Regions from separate parts of the Amycolatopsis sp. NPDC006125 genome, predicted to be linked through region 1. Evidence: riboswitches for the same ligand, from Rfam matches in the RefSeq annotation. Region 1 holds a riboswitch; each other region holds the start of a gene.
What was found. A riboswitch is a leader RNA that binds a small molecule or an ion and turns the genes downstream of it on or off. The one in region 1 is predicted to bind cobalamin.
Positions count from the first base shown of each region.

Region 2: it holds a riboswitch for cobalamin, as region 1 does, so the genes downstream of both, ABZ193_RS17030 (CbtB-domain containing protein) here and ABZ193_RS33800 (ABC transporter substrate-binding protein) in region 1, are expected to answer to the same signal.
Region 3: it holds a riboswitch for cobalamin, as region 1 does, so the genes downstream of both, ABZ193_RS05015 (HoxN/HupN/NixA family nickel/cobalt transporter) here and ABZ193_RS33800 (ABC transporter substrate-binding protein) in region 1, are expected to answer to the same signal.

Region 1 is NZ_JBEXTZ010000091.1:10,949-15,885, forward strand. Features, by position in the region: gene ABZ193_RS33790 (hypothetical protein) at 1-56, shown strand, start outside; gene ABZ193_RS33795 (iron chelate uptake ABC transporter family permease subunit) at 69-1,106, opposite strand; gene ABZ193_RS33800 (ABC transporter substrate-binding protein) at 1,103-2,098, opposite strand; cobalamin riboswitch at 2,171-2,293, opposite strand; gene ABZ193_RS33805 (MOSC domain-containing protein) at 2,322-2,954, opposite strand; S-adenosyl-L-homocysteine riboswitch at 2,968-3,043, opposite strand; gene ABZ193_RS33810 (sulfite exporter TauE/SafE family protein) at 3,063-3,839, opposite strand; gene ABZ193_RS33815 (methyltransferase domain-containing protein) at 3,941-4,762, opposite strand; gene ABZ193_RS33820 (DoxX family protein) at 4,880-4,937, shown strand, end outside.
Region 2 is NZ_JBEXTZ010000029.1:35,877-40,813, forward strand. Features, by position in the region: gene ABZ193_RS17015 (NlpC/P60 family protein) at 1-136, opposite strand, end outside; gene ABZ193_RS17020 (M56 family metallopeptidase) at 350-1,297, shown strand; gene ABZ193_RS17025 (CbtA family protein) at 1,322-2,059, opposite strand; gene ABZ193_RS17030 (CbtB-domain containing protein) at 2,072-2,305, opposite strand; cobalamin riboswitch at 2,336-2,525, opposite strand; gene ABZ193_RS17035 (ABC transporter ATP-binding protein) at 2,572-3,627, opposite strand; gene ABZ193_RS17040 (iron ABC transporter permease) at 3,624-4,937, opposite strand, start outside.
Region 3 is NZ_JBEXTZ010000006.1:43,356-48,292, forward strand. Features, by position in the region: gene ABZ193_RS05000 (ATP-dependent DNA ligase) at 1-58, opposite strand, end outside; gene ABZ193_RS05005 (DMT family transporter) at 19-945, opposite strand; gene ABZ193_RS05010 (TetR/AcrR family transcriptional regulator) at 1,017-1,619, shown strand; cobalamin riboswitch at 1,666-1,836, shown strand; gene ABZ193_RS05015 (HoxN/HupN/NixA family nickel/cobalt transporter) at 1,880-2,932, shown strand; gene ABZ193_RS05020 (sigma-70 family RNA polymerase sigma factor) at 2,921-3,475, opposite strand; gene ABZ193_RS05025 (zf-HC2 domain-containing protein) at 3,646-4,374, shown strand; gene ABZ193_RS05030 (helix-turn-helix transcriptional regulator) at 4,341-4,937, opposite strand, start outside.

The sequences.
Region 1 (4,937 bases):
CCGGCTCCCGCATCCCCGCCAAACTCACCGACGCCGGCCGCGACGCGATCAGGTGACCCGTTGAGCGCTTAGGCGGCCGCCCGCCGCGTCCACTGTGGACGGCTGCGGTACAGCACGGCCACGAACGCGGGCACGCCGATGATCGACGTGACCACGCCGACCGGCACCTCCTGCGGGTCGAGCACCGTACGCGCCAGCGTGTCGACCCACACCAGGAACACCGCGCCGGCCACGGCGGTCACCGGCAGCAGACGTCCGTGGCCGGGGCCGACCAGTGCGCGGGCCGCGTGCGGGAGCACCAGCCCGACGAACCCGACCGCCCCGCAGGCGCTCACCAGCGCGGCCGTCAGCAGCGCGGTGACGCACATCAGCACGATCCGCGTCCGCGTCAGCGCGACCCCGAGCGCCGCGGCGAGGTCCTGTCCGTAGGCGAGCACGTCGAGCGTCCGGGCGTGGCCGAAGCACACCAGCAGCGCGACGACCAGCACCGCGGCGCACACGCCGACCTCGGACCACGACGCGCTGCTGAACGACCCGAGCAGCCAGAACAACACGCCCCGCGTCGTTTCCGCGTCCCCGGCCGTCAGCACGACGAACGAGGTCAGCGCGGAGAACAACTGCATCGCCGCGACCCCGGACAGCACCACGCGCTCGGTGGTGCCGCCCAGCGTCTGGCTGAGCAGCAGCACGAGCCCGAACGACACCACCGCCCCGGCGAACGCCCCAGCGGACAACGACACCACTCCCCCGCCGACCCCGAGCACCACGACCAGCACGGCGCCGGTCGACGCGCCCGAGGACACCCCGAGCACGAACGGGTCGGCCAGCGGGTTGCGCAGCAGCGACTGCATGACCGCCCCGCACACCGCCAGACCCGCGCCGCACACGGCGGCGAGCAGGGCGCGCGGGATCCGCAGGTGCCACACGATCCCGTCGCGGACCGGCGAGAGCACCGGCTCCCCGAGACCGAGGTGGGCCAGGACGGTGGCGTAGACGTCGCCCACGCCGATCCCGGCCGGGCCGATCGTCACCGCGACGGCCACCGACACCACGAGCAGCGCGAGGCCCCCGGCGCACAGCGGCAGGACGCGCGCGGTGCGCGTCACCCGGCGAACCCGAACCCGCGCAGCGCCGCGGCGACCTGCTCGGCGCCGTCCACGGTGCGCAGCGTCGGGTTCATCGCCTGCCCGGACAGCAGCACGTACCGCTTGTTCCGCACCGCGGCCAGGTCGCGGGTCACCGGGTGCGACTCCAGGAACGCGATCTTGGCGGCCGCGTTCTCCGCGGTCTGCGAACGGCGGGTCAGGTCGCCGAGGACGATCACGTCCGGGTCGCGTTCGGCGACCGTCTCCCAGTTGATCTGCGGCCACTCCTCGCGCGTGTCGTCGAAGACGTTGCGGGCGCCGACGGTCGTCGTGATGATGCCGGGCGCGCCGCAGCAACCCGCCAGGTAGGGGGCCTCGGAGTTGGCGAACCAGAACATCAGCCGGGCGTTCGCGCCTGCGCCCGCGACCGCGCGCATCCGTTCCCGCAGGCTGGTGACCAGCTGTTCGCCGCGGTCCTCGACGCCGAAGATCCGCGCGAGGTCGCGGATCTCGGTGTAGACGGCGTCCATGGTCAGCGTCTCGGTGCGCGCGCCGTCACCGCCGCCGCTGGTGTCCTTGGCGCACTCGGTCGGCGACAGGTAGGCGGGCACCCCGAGCTGCTCGAACTGCTCGAGGGTGGCGACGCCGCCCTTGCCGAGGATGGCGCCGAACGAGGCGGCGACGAAGTCCGGCTCGGTGGCGAGCACGGTCTCGAACGACGGGTAGTTCTCGGCGAGCCGGGGCACCTTCGCGTTGTCCGCGGCCAGGTGCGGCAGCACGGGATCGGTCCAGGTGGCGGTGCCCGCCATGCGGTCGGCGAGGCCGAGGGACAGCATGATCTCCGCCGCGCCCTGGTTGAGCGCGACCGCCCGCCGCGGCGGTTCCGGCACGCGGACCTGGTGGCCGCAGTTGTCGACGGCCACGGCGGCGGTGTCTCCGGAGGGGGTGGCGCTCGCGCACCCGGTCAGCGCCAGCACGGCGGCGAGGAGCGGGAAGGTGATCGATCGGCGCACAGCGGCCCCTAGCGTCGAGGGCTCATGCGCGGAGCCCGGTCCGGCGGTCTCCCCCGTGGCGGGGGTGCCAGCAGGTCTTCGGACTCGGGGTCGTCCGGGCGGAACGCCTTCCCGGACCGCGTGGTCCAGTGGCCGTTGTCCCGCCCGTCGCCGCTCACCGCTGCGCGTCAGTTCCGGATTCGCACCGGATTCCCTGGCCCCTCGCGGGGCACGACTGGCGGGCTCACGCTACCACGACGACCTCGTCCCCGACCCCGACCGTGCCGGGTTCCACAGTGGACCCGTAGACGCCGAGGCACACGTCGTGCTCACGCGCGATGCGGCGCAGGACGGCCGGGTCGCGCCGGCCGGTGCGCGGATCGACGTTGACGACGACGCAGCGCCGGTCGCGGCGGTCGACCCGGATGCGGGTGGCGCCGATGCGGAGCGTGCGGCCGATCCAGTCCTCCTCGGGCACGTCGGTGTCGACGAGGAGGTTGGGGCGGAAGCGCAGCGGCTCGGCGCCGGCACTGCGGGTGGTGATCAGGGACAACGGCGCGCTGTCGAAGGTGCCGCGGTCCAGTTTCTGGACGCTCGCGGCGCCGAGCTCCGCCGCGAGCGCGGGATCGGTGACGTCGTGCAGGCGGCCGTCCGGGGTGCGGACCTGGGACTCGCCGACGACCTGGTAGCGGACCAGGTCGTTGCGCCTGCGGATGGTGAGCCAGGGGAAGCCGTTCGCCTCCTGGCCCGGCCGGACGAACGCCCAGCGCCGGTCACCGTCGAGGCCGTGCCAGGAGACGGCGGCCTCGTCCAGCGGTTGCGCGGCCATGGACTTGACCGGGTAGCGGAAGATCGCGGCGAGGTGTCCGACGAGCATCTGCGCCTCCTCGGGTGAGAAGGCGCCCTTGCTGCAGGAGACGGTGCCGAGCGTGGCGGGCCGGGCCCGTCGCAGCGCCCCTCGGCACCGCCCGCGAAGGTAGCACTTCTAGTTCCAGGCCTGCCAGGCCAGCGTGACGGCCAGGCCCATGCCCGCCAGCGCGATCGCGACCCGGAGTGGCGCCGCGGGCAGGCGGCGGACCACCGCGGGCCCCACGAAGGATCCGGCGACCAGACCGAGGCACAGGGCCGCCGCCGCGGGCCAGAGCACCGAGCCGGTGAACGCGAACACCACGGCGGCCACCAGGTTGGCCGCACCGGTGACGATGTTCTTCGCCGCGTTCGTCCTGGCCAGCGGCTGCGCCCAGGCCGCGGACAGCAGCGCCAGCATGATCACCCCGGCCGCCGCGCCGAAGTAGCCGCCGTAGATCGCGACCAGGAACGCGCCCGTGGCGGTGCCCGCGGTCAGCCCGCCGTCACCACGGCCGGCGCGTTCGGCCAGGCGCGGGGAGAACAGCAGGAGAATCGACGCGCCGCCGATCAGGAACGGGACGATGTAGGCGAACGTGCCCTCCGGAGTGAGCAGCAGCAGCGCGCTGCCCGCCGCGCCGCCGACCGCCGTGATCGCGCACAGCCGCAGCAACCGGGCGCGCTGCCCGCGCAACTCGGGACGCGAACCGGCCGCCGAGCCGACCGTGTTGCCCATCAACGCGACGGTGTTGGTCACGTTCGCGGTGACCGGCGGCACACCGATCGCCAGCAGCGCCGGGTAGGACACCAGCGACGCGAGCCCCGCGATCGAACCGGTCAGGCCCGCCCCGACCCCGGCCACCACGAGGAACAGCAGTTGCCACGGGCCGAGGGTGAGCAGCGGTTCAGCGGGCACGTTGCGCCAATTTACCGCAGGAGCAATCGTTTTCCGGCCGTGCGAGACGAACCCCACTCCTCCACTGTGGAATCAGAGTGCGCTGTCCAGAAGGGACTCCGTCACGGCCGGCGCGCGGTGACGAGCCAGGCAGCCGCGCCCAGCAGCACGCCGTCGGGCGTCTCGTGCGGGACGAGGGCCTCGGTCAGCGCGGCGACCGCCCGCTCGACCGTTTCCGCCGGGTACCGCTCGAAGATCGTCCGCAGCATCGCGCCGCGGCGCAGGAAATCGGCCGCCGACGTGGCGTCGGCGCCGAGCCGGACCGGCGCCCGCACGTCGTCCACGGCGATCCCGGTCAGCCCCGCGCCGGTCAGCAGCTCGCGCAGGTAGCCCGGCTGGGCGAACGAGAACGGGCCGGGGCCGGGCGGGACGGCGTCGGCGGTGTCGACGTGCGGGGCGACCGCGTCCAGCGCCAGCACCCGGTGCTCGTTCTCGCGCACGTCCTGCCAGCACAGGAACGCCAGCCGCCCGCCGGGCCGCAGCGCCCGCGCGACGTTGGTGAAGGCGGCGAGCGGGTCGTCGAAGAACATCACGCCGAACCGGCTGAGCGCGAGGTCGAACGAGGCCGCACCGAAGTCGTGGACCTGCACGTCGGTCTGCTCGAACCGCACCCCCTCGAGCCCGGCGGCACGCTCCCGCGCCACGGCGAGCATCGGGCCGGACAGGTCCGCGCCGAGGACGGTCGCGCCCCGCCCGGCCGCGAGCAGCGTGGTGGTGCCGCAGCCGCAGCCGATGTCGAGGACCCGCTCGCCCGGCTCGATGCGGGCGGCGTCGAGGAGGTGCGGGGTCAGGTGCGCGAGCATCGCGTCGTAGTGCTCGGCGTGGTCGGCCCAGTAGCGGCCGGTGTCGCCGTTCCAGTCGCGTGCCTCGTCCTCGTTGGCCATGCGGTCACGTTAGCCCGCGCCGCCTCGTCCGGTGGGTGATACGGAAGGAGGCGTGTCACGTGAACGTCGTGTTGTGGATCTGCCAGGGGCTGCTCGCGGCGCTGTTCCTGGTGTCCGGTGTCCGGACTGCTCAAGTCCACCCAGTCGAAGCAGCGGATGCTCGACACCGGCCAGA
Region 2 (4,937 bases), on a different contig from region 1:
CCCCGACCTCGGCCGCGCCCGACTCGGCAGCCCGTCGGCTCGAATCGATTTCGGAATCGCTCGGATTCGGCGGCGGCGGGGGAACGGCCGCGCTGGTGCCCGTGATACCCAGCGAGGCGGCCAGCAAGACCGACACGACTGTCCGCCCGCGCCACCTGCTTTCCCTGGCTGTCACCGCCGCCCTCCCACCCACCGGTCTTGATCTACTAGAAACGCTAGTAGATCAAGACCGGAAACACGGCCGGACACACCTGACCCACTCGGGGGACATTCCGGACGTATCCCTGTGTACTATTACTCGTAGTAGTTACGATGCCGTTTCCGACGTCGAGAGAAAGCCGGTGCGGACATGCTCGTGGCCTTCGCACTGCTCGCCGGGGCAGTCGTGGTGGGATGGTGCGTCCCGGCACTGCTGTGCCGGCAGGATCCGAGCCGGGCCCCGCGGACGATCCTGGCCGCATGGCTGATGGCGGTCCTCGGAGTTGCCCTGTCCGCGACAGTGGGCGTGATTCTTCTGCTCACACCCGGACACGGCATCTTCCTGGTGAAGACGGCTGAGGACTGCTGGACCGCGCTCTCCCGTGGCACCCTTCCCTCGGCCGGGCAACTGACCGGACTGGCCGGAGCGCTGCTCCTCATCGTGGTGGCCGCCCGGTTCGCCCGGTACACGGTGCGCGACCTCCGCGAGCGGGCCCATACGAGCGAAGAGTGCCTGACCACACTTCGCGCTATCGCGCGATGCGACGGAGATTCGCCGCCGACCTTCTGGGTCGACGACGACGAGCCGATGGCCTTCAGCCTCGCCCGCCGTCCCGCCGGCATCGTGGTGGCGACGACCGGCCTCGCCCGGACCCTGTCCCCGGTGGGAACAGCTGCCGCACTCGAGCACGAGTACGCCCACCTGCGCGGCAGGCACCACCTGTTGATCCTGCTGCTCGATTCCCTGAGCAAGGCACTGCCGATCGTCCCGTTGTTCCGCCAGGCCCCTGCGGCGGCACGCGAACTGGTCGAGCTCGCCGCCGACGACGCGGCAGCCCGCACTTGCGGCGCCGAAGCGATCCGCTCAGCCATCAGCGCATTGGCCTCTCACGACCTGCCGTACGGCTCGCTCACACTCGCCGACGACTCCGTCAGCCACCGGCTGACCCGGCTGGACGCCAACCCCGCACCAGCCCGACCGCGCCCGCGGGCAGTCTGGTCGGGCCTTGCGGCCCTGACGGCGGTGGTCCTGCCCGCGGCCGCCGCCATCGGCGTGCTGACCGCTGTCATCGCGACCTGCCAGCTCGCCGTTGCCTGAAAGCGACGCCCCTCGGCTGCCGCCCTACGAGTGAGCCAGGCGCGCCGGTGCTCGATGAACCACGGGCCTCGCCCGTTCGCCGAGCAAACCGAACCCCGCTCCCAACGCGGTCCACAACAGACCGAGCGAGGCCAGCGAGAGCAGCCGGAACTGCCAGACCAGCGTCGCCGGGGCGGTCACCGGATCCGGGTTGTCCGGCAGCAGGAACAGCACGATCAGGCCGATGACCACCGTTCCCGCGACCGCGAACTGTCGCGCCGGGTCCGGCACGCCCCGCCGTCGCAGGTACCCGGCCAGCTGCCAGGCCGCCATGACGAACACGATGCTGATCGCGATGGCGGCAAGCCATGAGTTCGCCCGCTCGGAGACCGTCGCGGGCGCGCCGACTCCCGGCGGGTTCCCGGGATACCGCAGGAACGGCAGGAACTCCACGGCCAGGAACGCCGCACCGGCGAGGCGCAACGACAGCGACCACGGACGATCCTCCGGCCGCCGGCGCTGCAGGACCGCGTACACCACGGCGAACAGCACTCCGAAGGCGAGGCCGGTGACCGTGGTACCGAACAGGAGCCCCGCCTGCTGCGTCGAGCGGCTGAACACCTCTGCGGATTCCGGCGCACCCTCGGCCGCCCGGCGGGCCGCTTCCAAGGCGATGGCGCGGTCGAGAACGGGCTCGGCGAACACCCAGGAAAAGGCTCCGGAGAGCAGGCCCGCGGCACCGCCGGCGAGCAGCCCACGGCCGAGGAGAGGCAAGAGCGTCATGACCGGCCCCGTTCAGTGGCACGGCGCGGCGAGCAGGTGCCGTCCGTCGTGGGCGAATTCGTGGATGTAGTTCATGGCCGACGAGAGTTCGCCGAACACCGGGGACAGCAGCGCCCCCTGGTCCAGGAAGATCGCGTAGAGCGTGAGCAGGGCGATCGCCACCGCCAGTCCGGCGATGACGATGTCGCGGGCGCCCTTGGTCAGCACCCGCGACCGGGCAGGCTGGGGAACGGCTGGAGTCGCCACCCTTCATCTCCTCACGGGGTACACGCGCCCCGGTCAAGGAAGCCGACGGGTCAGTGTCCTGACTCCCGGGTCACCGCTCGCCCCGACCTTCCCGCCGGAATGAGCCGGCCGTGGTCGTCATGGGGTTCGCTACCCGGTCACAGTGGCGGGACCGTCCCGGAATCACACCGGGTTCCTGCGCACCGTCGCCTCGATCTGCACTTGTCGGCAAGCAGCATCTCCCGGCGCCCTCGCCCGGTCAATCCGGCAACCGGGCGGATCTACTATCAGTGATCGTTGTCACTGTCCGATGTGGGGAAGGCGAGTACGTCACCGTCCACCGCGAGCCGGACCCGGTCTCCGGGGTCAGGCAGACCCACGCAGGGGACCCGGGCGGTGATCCGCGGGCCGCCGGGCACGATGTCGAGCACCACCGAGGCGTCATGGCCGTAGAAGCTGACCTCACGGACCCGTGCTTCCACCCCGGCTTCCTCGCCCGCATTGACCTTGATCTGCTCAGGTCGCACCAGAACCTCCGCCGGGCCTTCGACCGTGACTTCCCGGACCGGGACGGTTCCCAGAACGCAATCCGCGATGCCATCGCGCACCCACGCGGGCAGCAGGACGGCCTCGCCGACGAACCGCGCCACGTCCGCGTCCCGCGGCCGGTGATAGAGCGTCGCCGGTGCCGCGAGCTGCACCAGCCGGCCAGCACGCATCACGGCGACCTCATCGGCGAGGGACAGGGCCTCCGCCTGGTCATGGGTCACCAGAACGGCGGTCGCGCCCGCGCCGCGCAGTGCGGACAGCACGGCTCTCCTGGTGCCCTCGCGCAACCCGGCGTCGAGTGCCGAGAAGGGCTCGTCCAGCAGTACGATCGCAGGTGCGGGAGCGAGCGCGCGGGCCAGCGCGACACGCTGTTGCTGTCCCCCGGAGAGTTCGTGCGGGAAGCGGGACGCGAGCTCGTGGTCCAAACCGACCAGGTCGAGCAGTTCGGTCAGGCGGTGGCCGGCACGGCGGGCGTGCCGCGACAGCCCGAAGGTGATGTTCTCGGCGACGGTCCGGTGCGGAAACAACGCACCCTCCTGGGGCACGTATCCGACCCTGCGCCGTTGTGGCGGCATCGACCGGCCGTCGGCGAACACCGTCCGGCCACCGAAGGTGATGGTGCCGGAATCGGGATCGGCGAACCCGGCGATCAGCCGTAGCAGGGTGGACTTCCCGCACCCGGACGGACCGAGGATCGCGGTGATCCCGCGGGCCGGGACGTGCAGGTCGACACCGCGGAGTACGCGGGTCCGGCCGAACGACTTGACGATGCCGGACAGGGTCAGCTCGGTCATCTCCCGGTTGCCCTTCTCGCCTCACAGGTCAGCAGGTAGGTGGCTGGGGCGGACAGCAACACCATCACGACAGCGAAGGGGGCCGCCGCGCCGTATTCGACGCTGTTGCTGTACTCCCAGAACTGGGTCGCCAGGGTCTGCGTGCCGATCGGCGACAGCAGGAGGGTGGCGGTGAGCTCCGTCGCGACGGCGATGAAGACGAGCGCGGCGCCGGTGCCCAGGCCGGGAGCGATCAGCGGGAGCGTGACCCGCCGCAGGGTTGCCAGACGCGTGAGACCGAGACCATGCGCGACGTCTTCGAGCTCCGGTGGGGCCTGTGCCAGCGCCGTCCGCACGTTGACCACCGCGCGGGGCAGGAAGAGGATCGCGTACGCGACGATCAGCAGGACGGTCGTCTGGTAGAGCGCGGGCGTCAGCCGGATGCTGACGGTGACCAGGGCCAGGGCGACAACGATGCCGGGAAGGCCGCTGCCGAAGTAGGTCAGCCTTTCGATCGAGGTGGCGAACCGCCCTCGGTTCCGTACCGCCAGCCAGCCGACCGGGATCGCGAGCAGAACCGTGACGACCGCACCCAGGGCCGCCAAACCGAGGGACATCCCCGTCGCCGAGAAGAGCTCCCCGGTCGGGACATCGGCCGGCGGACCGGTCGTGAGCCAGAACGCGAGGCTGCCCAGAGGAACTCCGAGCGTCAGGAGGACGAGAGCGGCCAAGGTCACGACCGCCGGCCCGGTGAAACCGCCGAGCCTGGTCGGCGCGGCCTGTCGTGCGGCGCCCGCCCCGACCCGGGCGTACCGCAGCCGGCCCTGCAGCCGCAGCTCACCCAGTAGCAGGAGCAGGCAGAGCAACGCCAGCACGGCGGCGAGCATGTTCGCGGCCGGTCCGTTGAACGAGGACTGGAACTGGTCGTAGACGGCCGTCGTGAACGTCGGGAAGCGCAGCATCTGCAACGCTCCGAACTCCGCCAGCAGGTGCAGCCCGACGAGCAGGCACCCGCCCAGCACCGCGGGCCGCAGCTGTGGCAGCACGACGAGCCGGAACGTGCGGAACCGGCCGTACCCCAGGCTGTGGGCGCTCTCCTCCAGCACGGGGTCGAGTCCCCGCAGTGCCGCGCCCACGGGGAGGTACACCAGCGGGAAGTACGACAGCGTCACGATCGAGACGGCGGCGTAGTACCCGTTCGCGCCCGGCAACAGGGACACCCATCCGTAGCTGTTCACGAAAGCGGGAACGGCCAACGGGGCGACCAGGAGCACGTGCCACACCCTGCGACCGGGCAGCGAGGTCCGCTCGACCAGCCAGGCCGCGCCGAT
Region 3 (4,937 bases), on a different contig from region 1:
TGCGCGAGCGGGTGGCCGCTAGCGAGGCGGAGGCTGTGACGACGTCGGCGAGCAACATGCGGACATCATCTCCCGCCCCACCGACAATTTCCGGGGACGCAGGACCAGCGCGACCGCGCCGAGGCAGACGACCAGCCCGAGCAGGCCACGCAGCGTGATCGTGTCGTCGAACATGAGCCAGGCGAGGATCATCGTGGTAGGCGGTGTGAGGTACAGCAGGCCGGACACGGTCGTCACCGAGCTACGACGCAGGACCAGCCAGTAGCAGCCATATCCCCCGAACGTGGAAAACACGACGACCCACCCGACCGCGACCCAGAAGTCCGGAGCCGCCGGCGCGACCAGCTGCCCGGTGGCCGCCGCGATGCCGGTGAACAGCACCGCGCTGGTCACGCACTGCACCACCAGCCCGTCCCAGAGCGGCACGGCCGAGGCCGTCTTGCGTTCGATGAGCGTGGCCGCGACCAGTGCGAGCATCGCCAGGAACGGCAGCGCGTAGGCCAGCGGCGGGGTGCCGGGGCGGCCGGACAGGTTGTCGCCGACCACCAGCGCCACCCCGGCCAGCCCGCCGACCAGCCCGGCCCACCGCAGCGCGCCCGCGCGTTCGCCCAGCACGAACTGGCTCAGCACCACCGCGACGATCGGCTGCAGCGCCGCGATCAGCGCGGACGTCCCGGCGGCCACGCCGAGGTCGGCCGCCGCGTAGACGCAGTACAGGTACGCGCCCTGGGAGAGCACACCGAGACCGGCCTGGATCGCGGCGTCGCGCGGCCGCATCGAGCGCCGCCGGACCACCCACCACACGCCGAGCAGCAGCCCCGCGGCCAGGAACCGCCAGGCCAGGAGGGACACCGCGCCGCCGGACCTGGCGCCCAGCGTCGCGCCGACGAACCCGGAGCTCCAGAACAGGACGAAACCGCTTCCGGCGACGACGTTCCCCCGCATGCACCCTCCCGCGCAGGTATACCGGTCTGTATAGTCCACGGTAGCTATACCGGTCGGTGTACTGTCAAGTCGTGGAGACGGACAAGCCGCTGACCCCGGCCGCCGAACGGATCCTCACGGTCGCCGGGAAACTGTTCTACGACAACGGGATCCACGCGGTCGGTGTGGACACGATCGCCGCCGAGGCCGGGGTCACCAAGAAGACCCTGTACGACCGGTTCGGCTCCAAGGCCGACCTGGTCGCGCTCTACCTGCGCCGCCGGGACGAGCGGTGGCGGGAGCGGGTGCGCTCCTTCGCCGGCTCCCGGACGACTCCGGCCCAGAAGCTGCTCAGGGTGTTCGACGCGCTCGCAGACTGGCTTGACACCGAGAACACGCGCGGCTGCGCGTTCGTCAACGCGCACGCCGAACTGCCGTCGGCCGACCACCCCGGCCGGCAGGTGATCGCGGCGTCGAAGCAGTGGTTGCTGGGCTACCTGCGGGATCTGGCCGTGGACGCGGGCGCGCGGAACCCGGCACGGCTGGCGGAGGCGCTGCTCGTCCTGGTCGAGGGCGCGACGGTCGCGGCGTCGCTGGAGGTCGCGCCGACGGCGGTCGCCACGGCCAAACGCGTCGCGAAGTCGCTGGTGGACGAAGCGACGGCGGCGCAGCACAACTCGGCGTCCCGGCGGTAGGGCGCCGGTCACCGGGATGGCTCTTGCCCCGCCGCGAGGCCGAAACGTACCGTGAGCGGGCCGTGGTGCTCGGGAAGTCCGGTGTGAAACCGGCGCGGCCCTCGCCACTGTGAACGGGAAGTCCCGGCCCGGGACAGCCACTGGACGCGAGTCCGGGAAGGCGGGCCGCGGATGTCGATCCGAAGCCAGGAGACCGGCCACGGCACGTTGGACCATCCACGAGGTGCTGGAAGGCGGTCTCCATGGGGACTTCACCCACCATGTCCTGGCGCAGGCAGGACACCTACCGCACGGGTCTGTTGCTGCTGGCGATCGTCGTGTTGCACGCGGTCGCGTTCGGGATTCTCGCGTTGCTCGTGGTGCCCGGGCACTACGCCGTCGGCGCGCAGGTGTTCGGCTTCGGGCTGGGACTCACGGCGTACACGCTCGGCATGCGGCACGCGTTCGACGCCGACCACATCGCCGCGATCGACAACACCACCCGCAAGCTGATGGCCGAGGGGCAGCGCCCGGTCTCGGTCGGGTTCTGGTTCGCGCTCGGGCACTCCACCGTGGTCGTCGTGCTGGCGGTGCTCGTCGCGATCGGCGCGAAGGGCATCCTGAGCTGGACCGAGGACGGCTCCTCCGCGCACAAGGTGCTCGGCGTGATCTCCACCGGAGCGTCCGGCGGGTTCCTGTACCTGATCGGCATCCTGAACCTGGTCGCGTTGATCGGCATCTGGAAGGTGTGGCGCGAGCTGCGCCGCGGCCGCTTCGACGAGGCCGAGCTGGAGGCGCGGCTCGACTCGCGCGGGTTCGTCAACCGCTTCCTCGGCAGGCTCACCCGCTCGATCCGCCGCCCGGGCCAGATGTACCTGGTCGGGCTGCTGTTCGGCGTCGGATTCGACACCGCGACCGAGGTGCTGCTCCTGGCACTGGCCGGGTCCGGCGCGGCGGCGGGCCTGCCCTGGTACGCGATCCTGTGCCTGCCGCTGCTGTTCGCCGCCGGCATGAGCCTGTTCGACACGCTCGACGGCACGTTCATGAACTTCGCCTACGACTGGGCGTTCGCCAACCCGGTCCGCAAGATCTACTACAACCTCACGATCACCGGCCTGTCCGTCGCGGTGGCGCTGGTCATCGGCACGATCGAGCTGGTCGGTGTGGCCAGGGACGACCTGGGCTGGTCGGGCGCGCTGATCGACTGGATCGCGGACATCGACCTCGACAGCGTCGGCTACATCGTCGTCGGGTTGTTCGTGGTGGTGTGGGCGGCCGCGATCGCGTACTGGCGGCTCGCCAGGGTCGAGCACCGGTGGAGCTCAGCCGAGTGAGGCCGCCCGCCCGTTCGAGCTGAGCGCGGCGGTCAGGTCCTCGCGGGCCCGGAACACGCGGGACCGGATGGTGCCGACCGCGCAGTCGCACACCTCCGCCGCGTCGGCGTAGGACAACCCGATCACCTGCGTGAGCACGAACGCCTCGCGGCGCTCCGGCTCCAGCTCGGCGATCAGCTTGCGCAGCACGACGAGCCGGCCGTGGTCCGGCGTCTGGGCGCCGCTCTGCTCCGCGGTGGCCACCCAGTCGTCGACCTGGCTGGTCTGCGGGCGGCGGCGGGTGCCGCGCAGGTGGTCGGCGGCGACGCGCTTGGCGATCGACAGCAGCCACATCCGGGCGGGCGACCGGCCTGCGAACGACGGCAGGGCGGCGAAGGCGCGCAGGTAGGTCTCCTGCACCAGGTCCTCGGCGACGCCGGGGTTGGACAGGTAGGTCAGCAGGCGGTGCAGCTGCCGTTGGGTGGCGGACACGAAGCGCTCGGCGGCCACCCGATCGCCGCGCGCCGCCAGGAAGGCGTCCCGGGTGATCTCGTCGTCGTCCACGTTCGCGTTCCTCCCAGTGCGGCCTGACGGTGCGGGCCCTGACCGATGACCTTATGGCCTCCGCGGCATCCGGCGTCAAGGAAACATCACAGGTCTGTGAAATCCCAACCGGTCCCAGAATCCGGAGCGGTGAGGGGAACCATCCAGTGCGCGCGGACGACAATGCAAATATGGACTGTGCAACCGCGCGCGAGGCGATCTCCGCCAATCTCGACGGCGAGGACCCCGGGGTGGATCCGGTGGCGCTCGACGAGCACGTCTCGCGCTGCGCGGCCTGTCTGACCTGGCAGGACGAGGCGGCGGCGGTGACGCGCCTGGTGCGCCTCGAGCCGGCCGCCGCGTCGCCGGACGTGTCGGCGCGAGTGCTCGCCCACGCGCCCGCGACCGCCCGGCCGGTGCGGCTCGACTGGCCGCGGCTGGCGCTGGTCCTCACCGCGATCGCCCAGTTGTCCATCGTGGTGTCGCTGTTGTTCGTGCCCCAGCGGATGGCCGACGGGATGGCCGTTCAGCCGGGATCGCACCTCGAACACGAGGCCGCGGCGTTCAACTTCGCCATCGCGATCGCCCTGCTGTGGGCGGCCGCGAAGCCGCGGCAGGCACGCAGCCAGCTGCCGGTCCTGCTCAGCTTCGCCGCGGTGCTCGTCGGGTTGTCCGTGCTGGACCTGGTCGCCGGCCGGGTCGGCTGGGAACGGCTGGCCAGCCACCTGCCGCTGCTGTTCGGCCTGTTCTGCGCGGTGCTGGTGGCGCGCCGCGACGGCCGGCGGCCGTGGCCGGGCAACCGGGCCGGTGCCGAACCGGCGAGCCGCACCAGCACCGGCGAGACCGGCCGGGACCTCGCCGAGCCGTCGGCGCAGTCCCGGAAGTATCAGCCGCCCGCCGCGCGGCGCAACGTGGCCTGATCGATGTCGTCGGTGGCGATCCAGCTGGCCAACAGGCCCAGCGCGCGCTCGGACTCCGAGCCTGGTTCGGCGGTGTAGGTGACGATCGCCTGGTCCGGTTCGTCCGGCAGGCGCAGCGTTTCGTACCGCAGGTGCAGCTCGCCGACCAGCGGGTTGTGGATCCGCTTGTGGCCGTGTGCCTTCTCCCGCACGTGGTGCCCGGCCCACAGGTGGCGGAACAGGTCGCTGCCCAGTGACAGCTCGCCGATCAGCTGGGCCAGGCGCGGATCGCCGGGGCACCGGCCGGCCTCGGCACGCAGGTTCGCCACCAGCTCCTCGCAGACCTGGTCGAACTCGGGGTGCAGGGCGCGTGCCTCGTCCTCGCCGAGGAAGAACAGCTTCGGCAGGTTGCGCTCCTGCGGCGGCAGCGAGCCGAAGTCGAACGCGATCGCGCCGCCCATCGGGTTCCACGCCAGCACGTCGAGGTAGCGGCCGAAGACGAAGGCAGGCACCGACATGGCGTCGAGCAGTTGCTGCACCGCCGGCCGCACCTGCTGCACGGGGCACCGCCCGGCTCGCTTGAG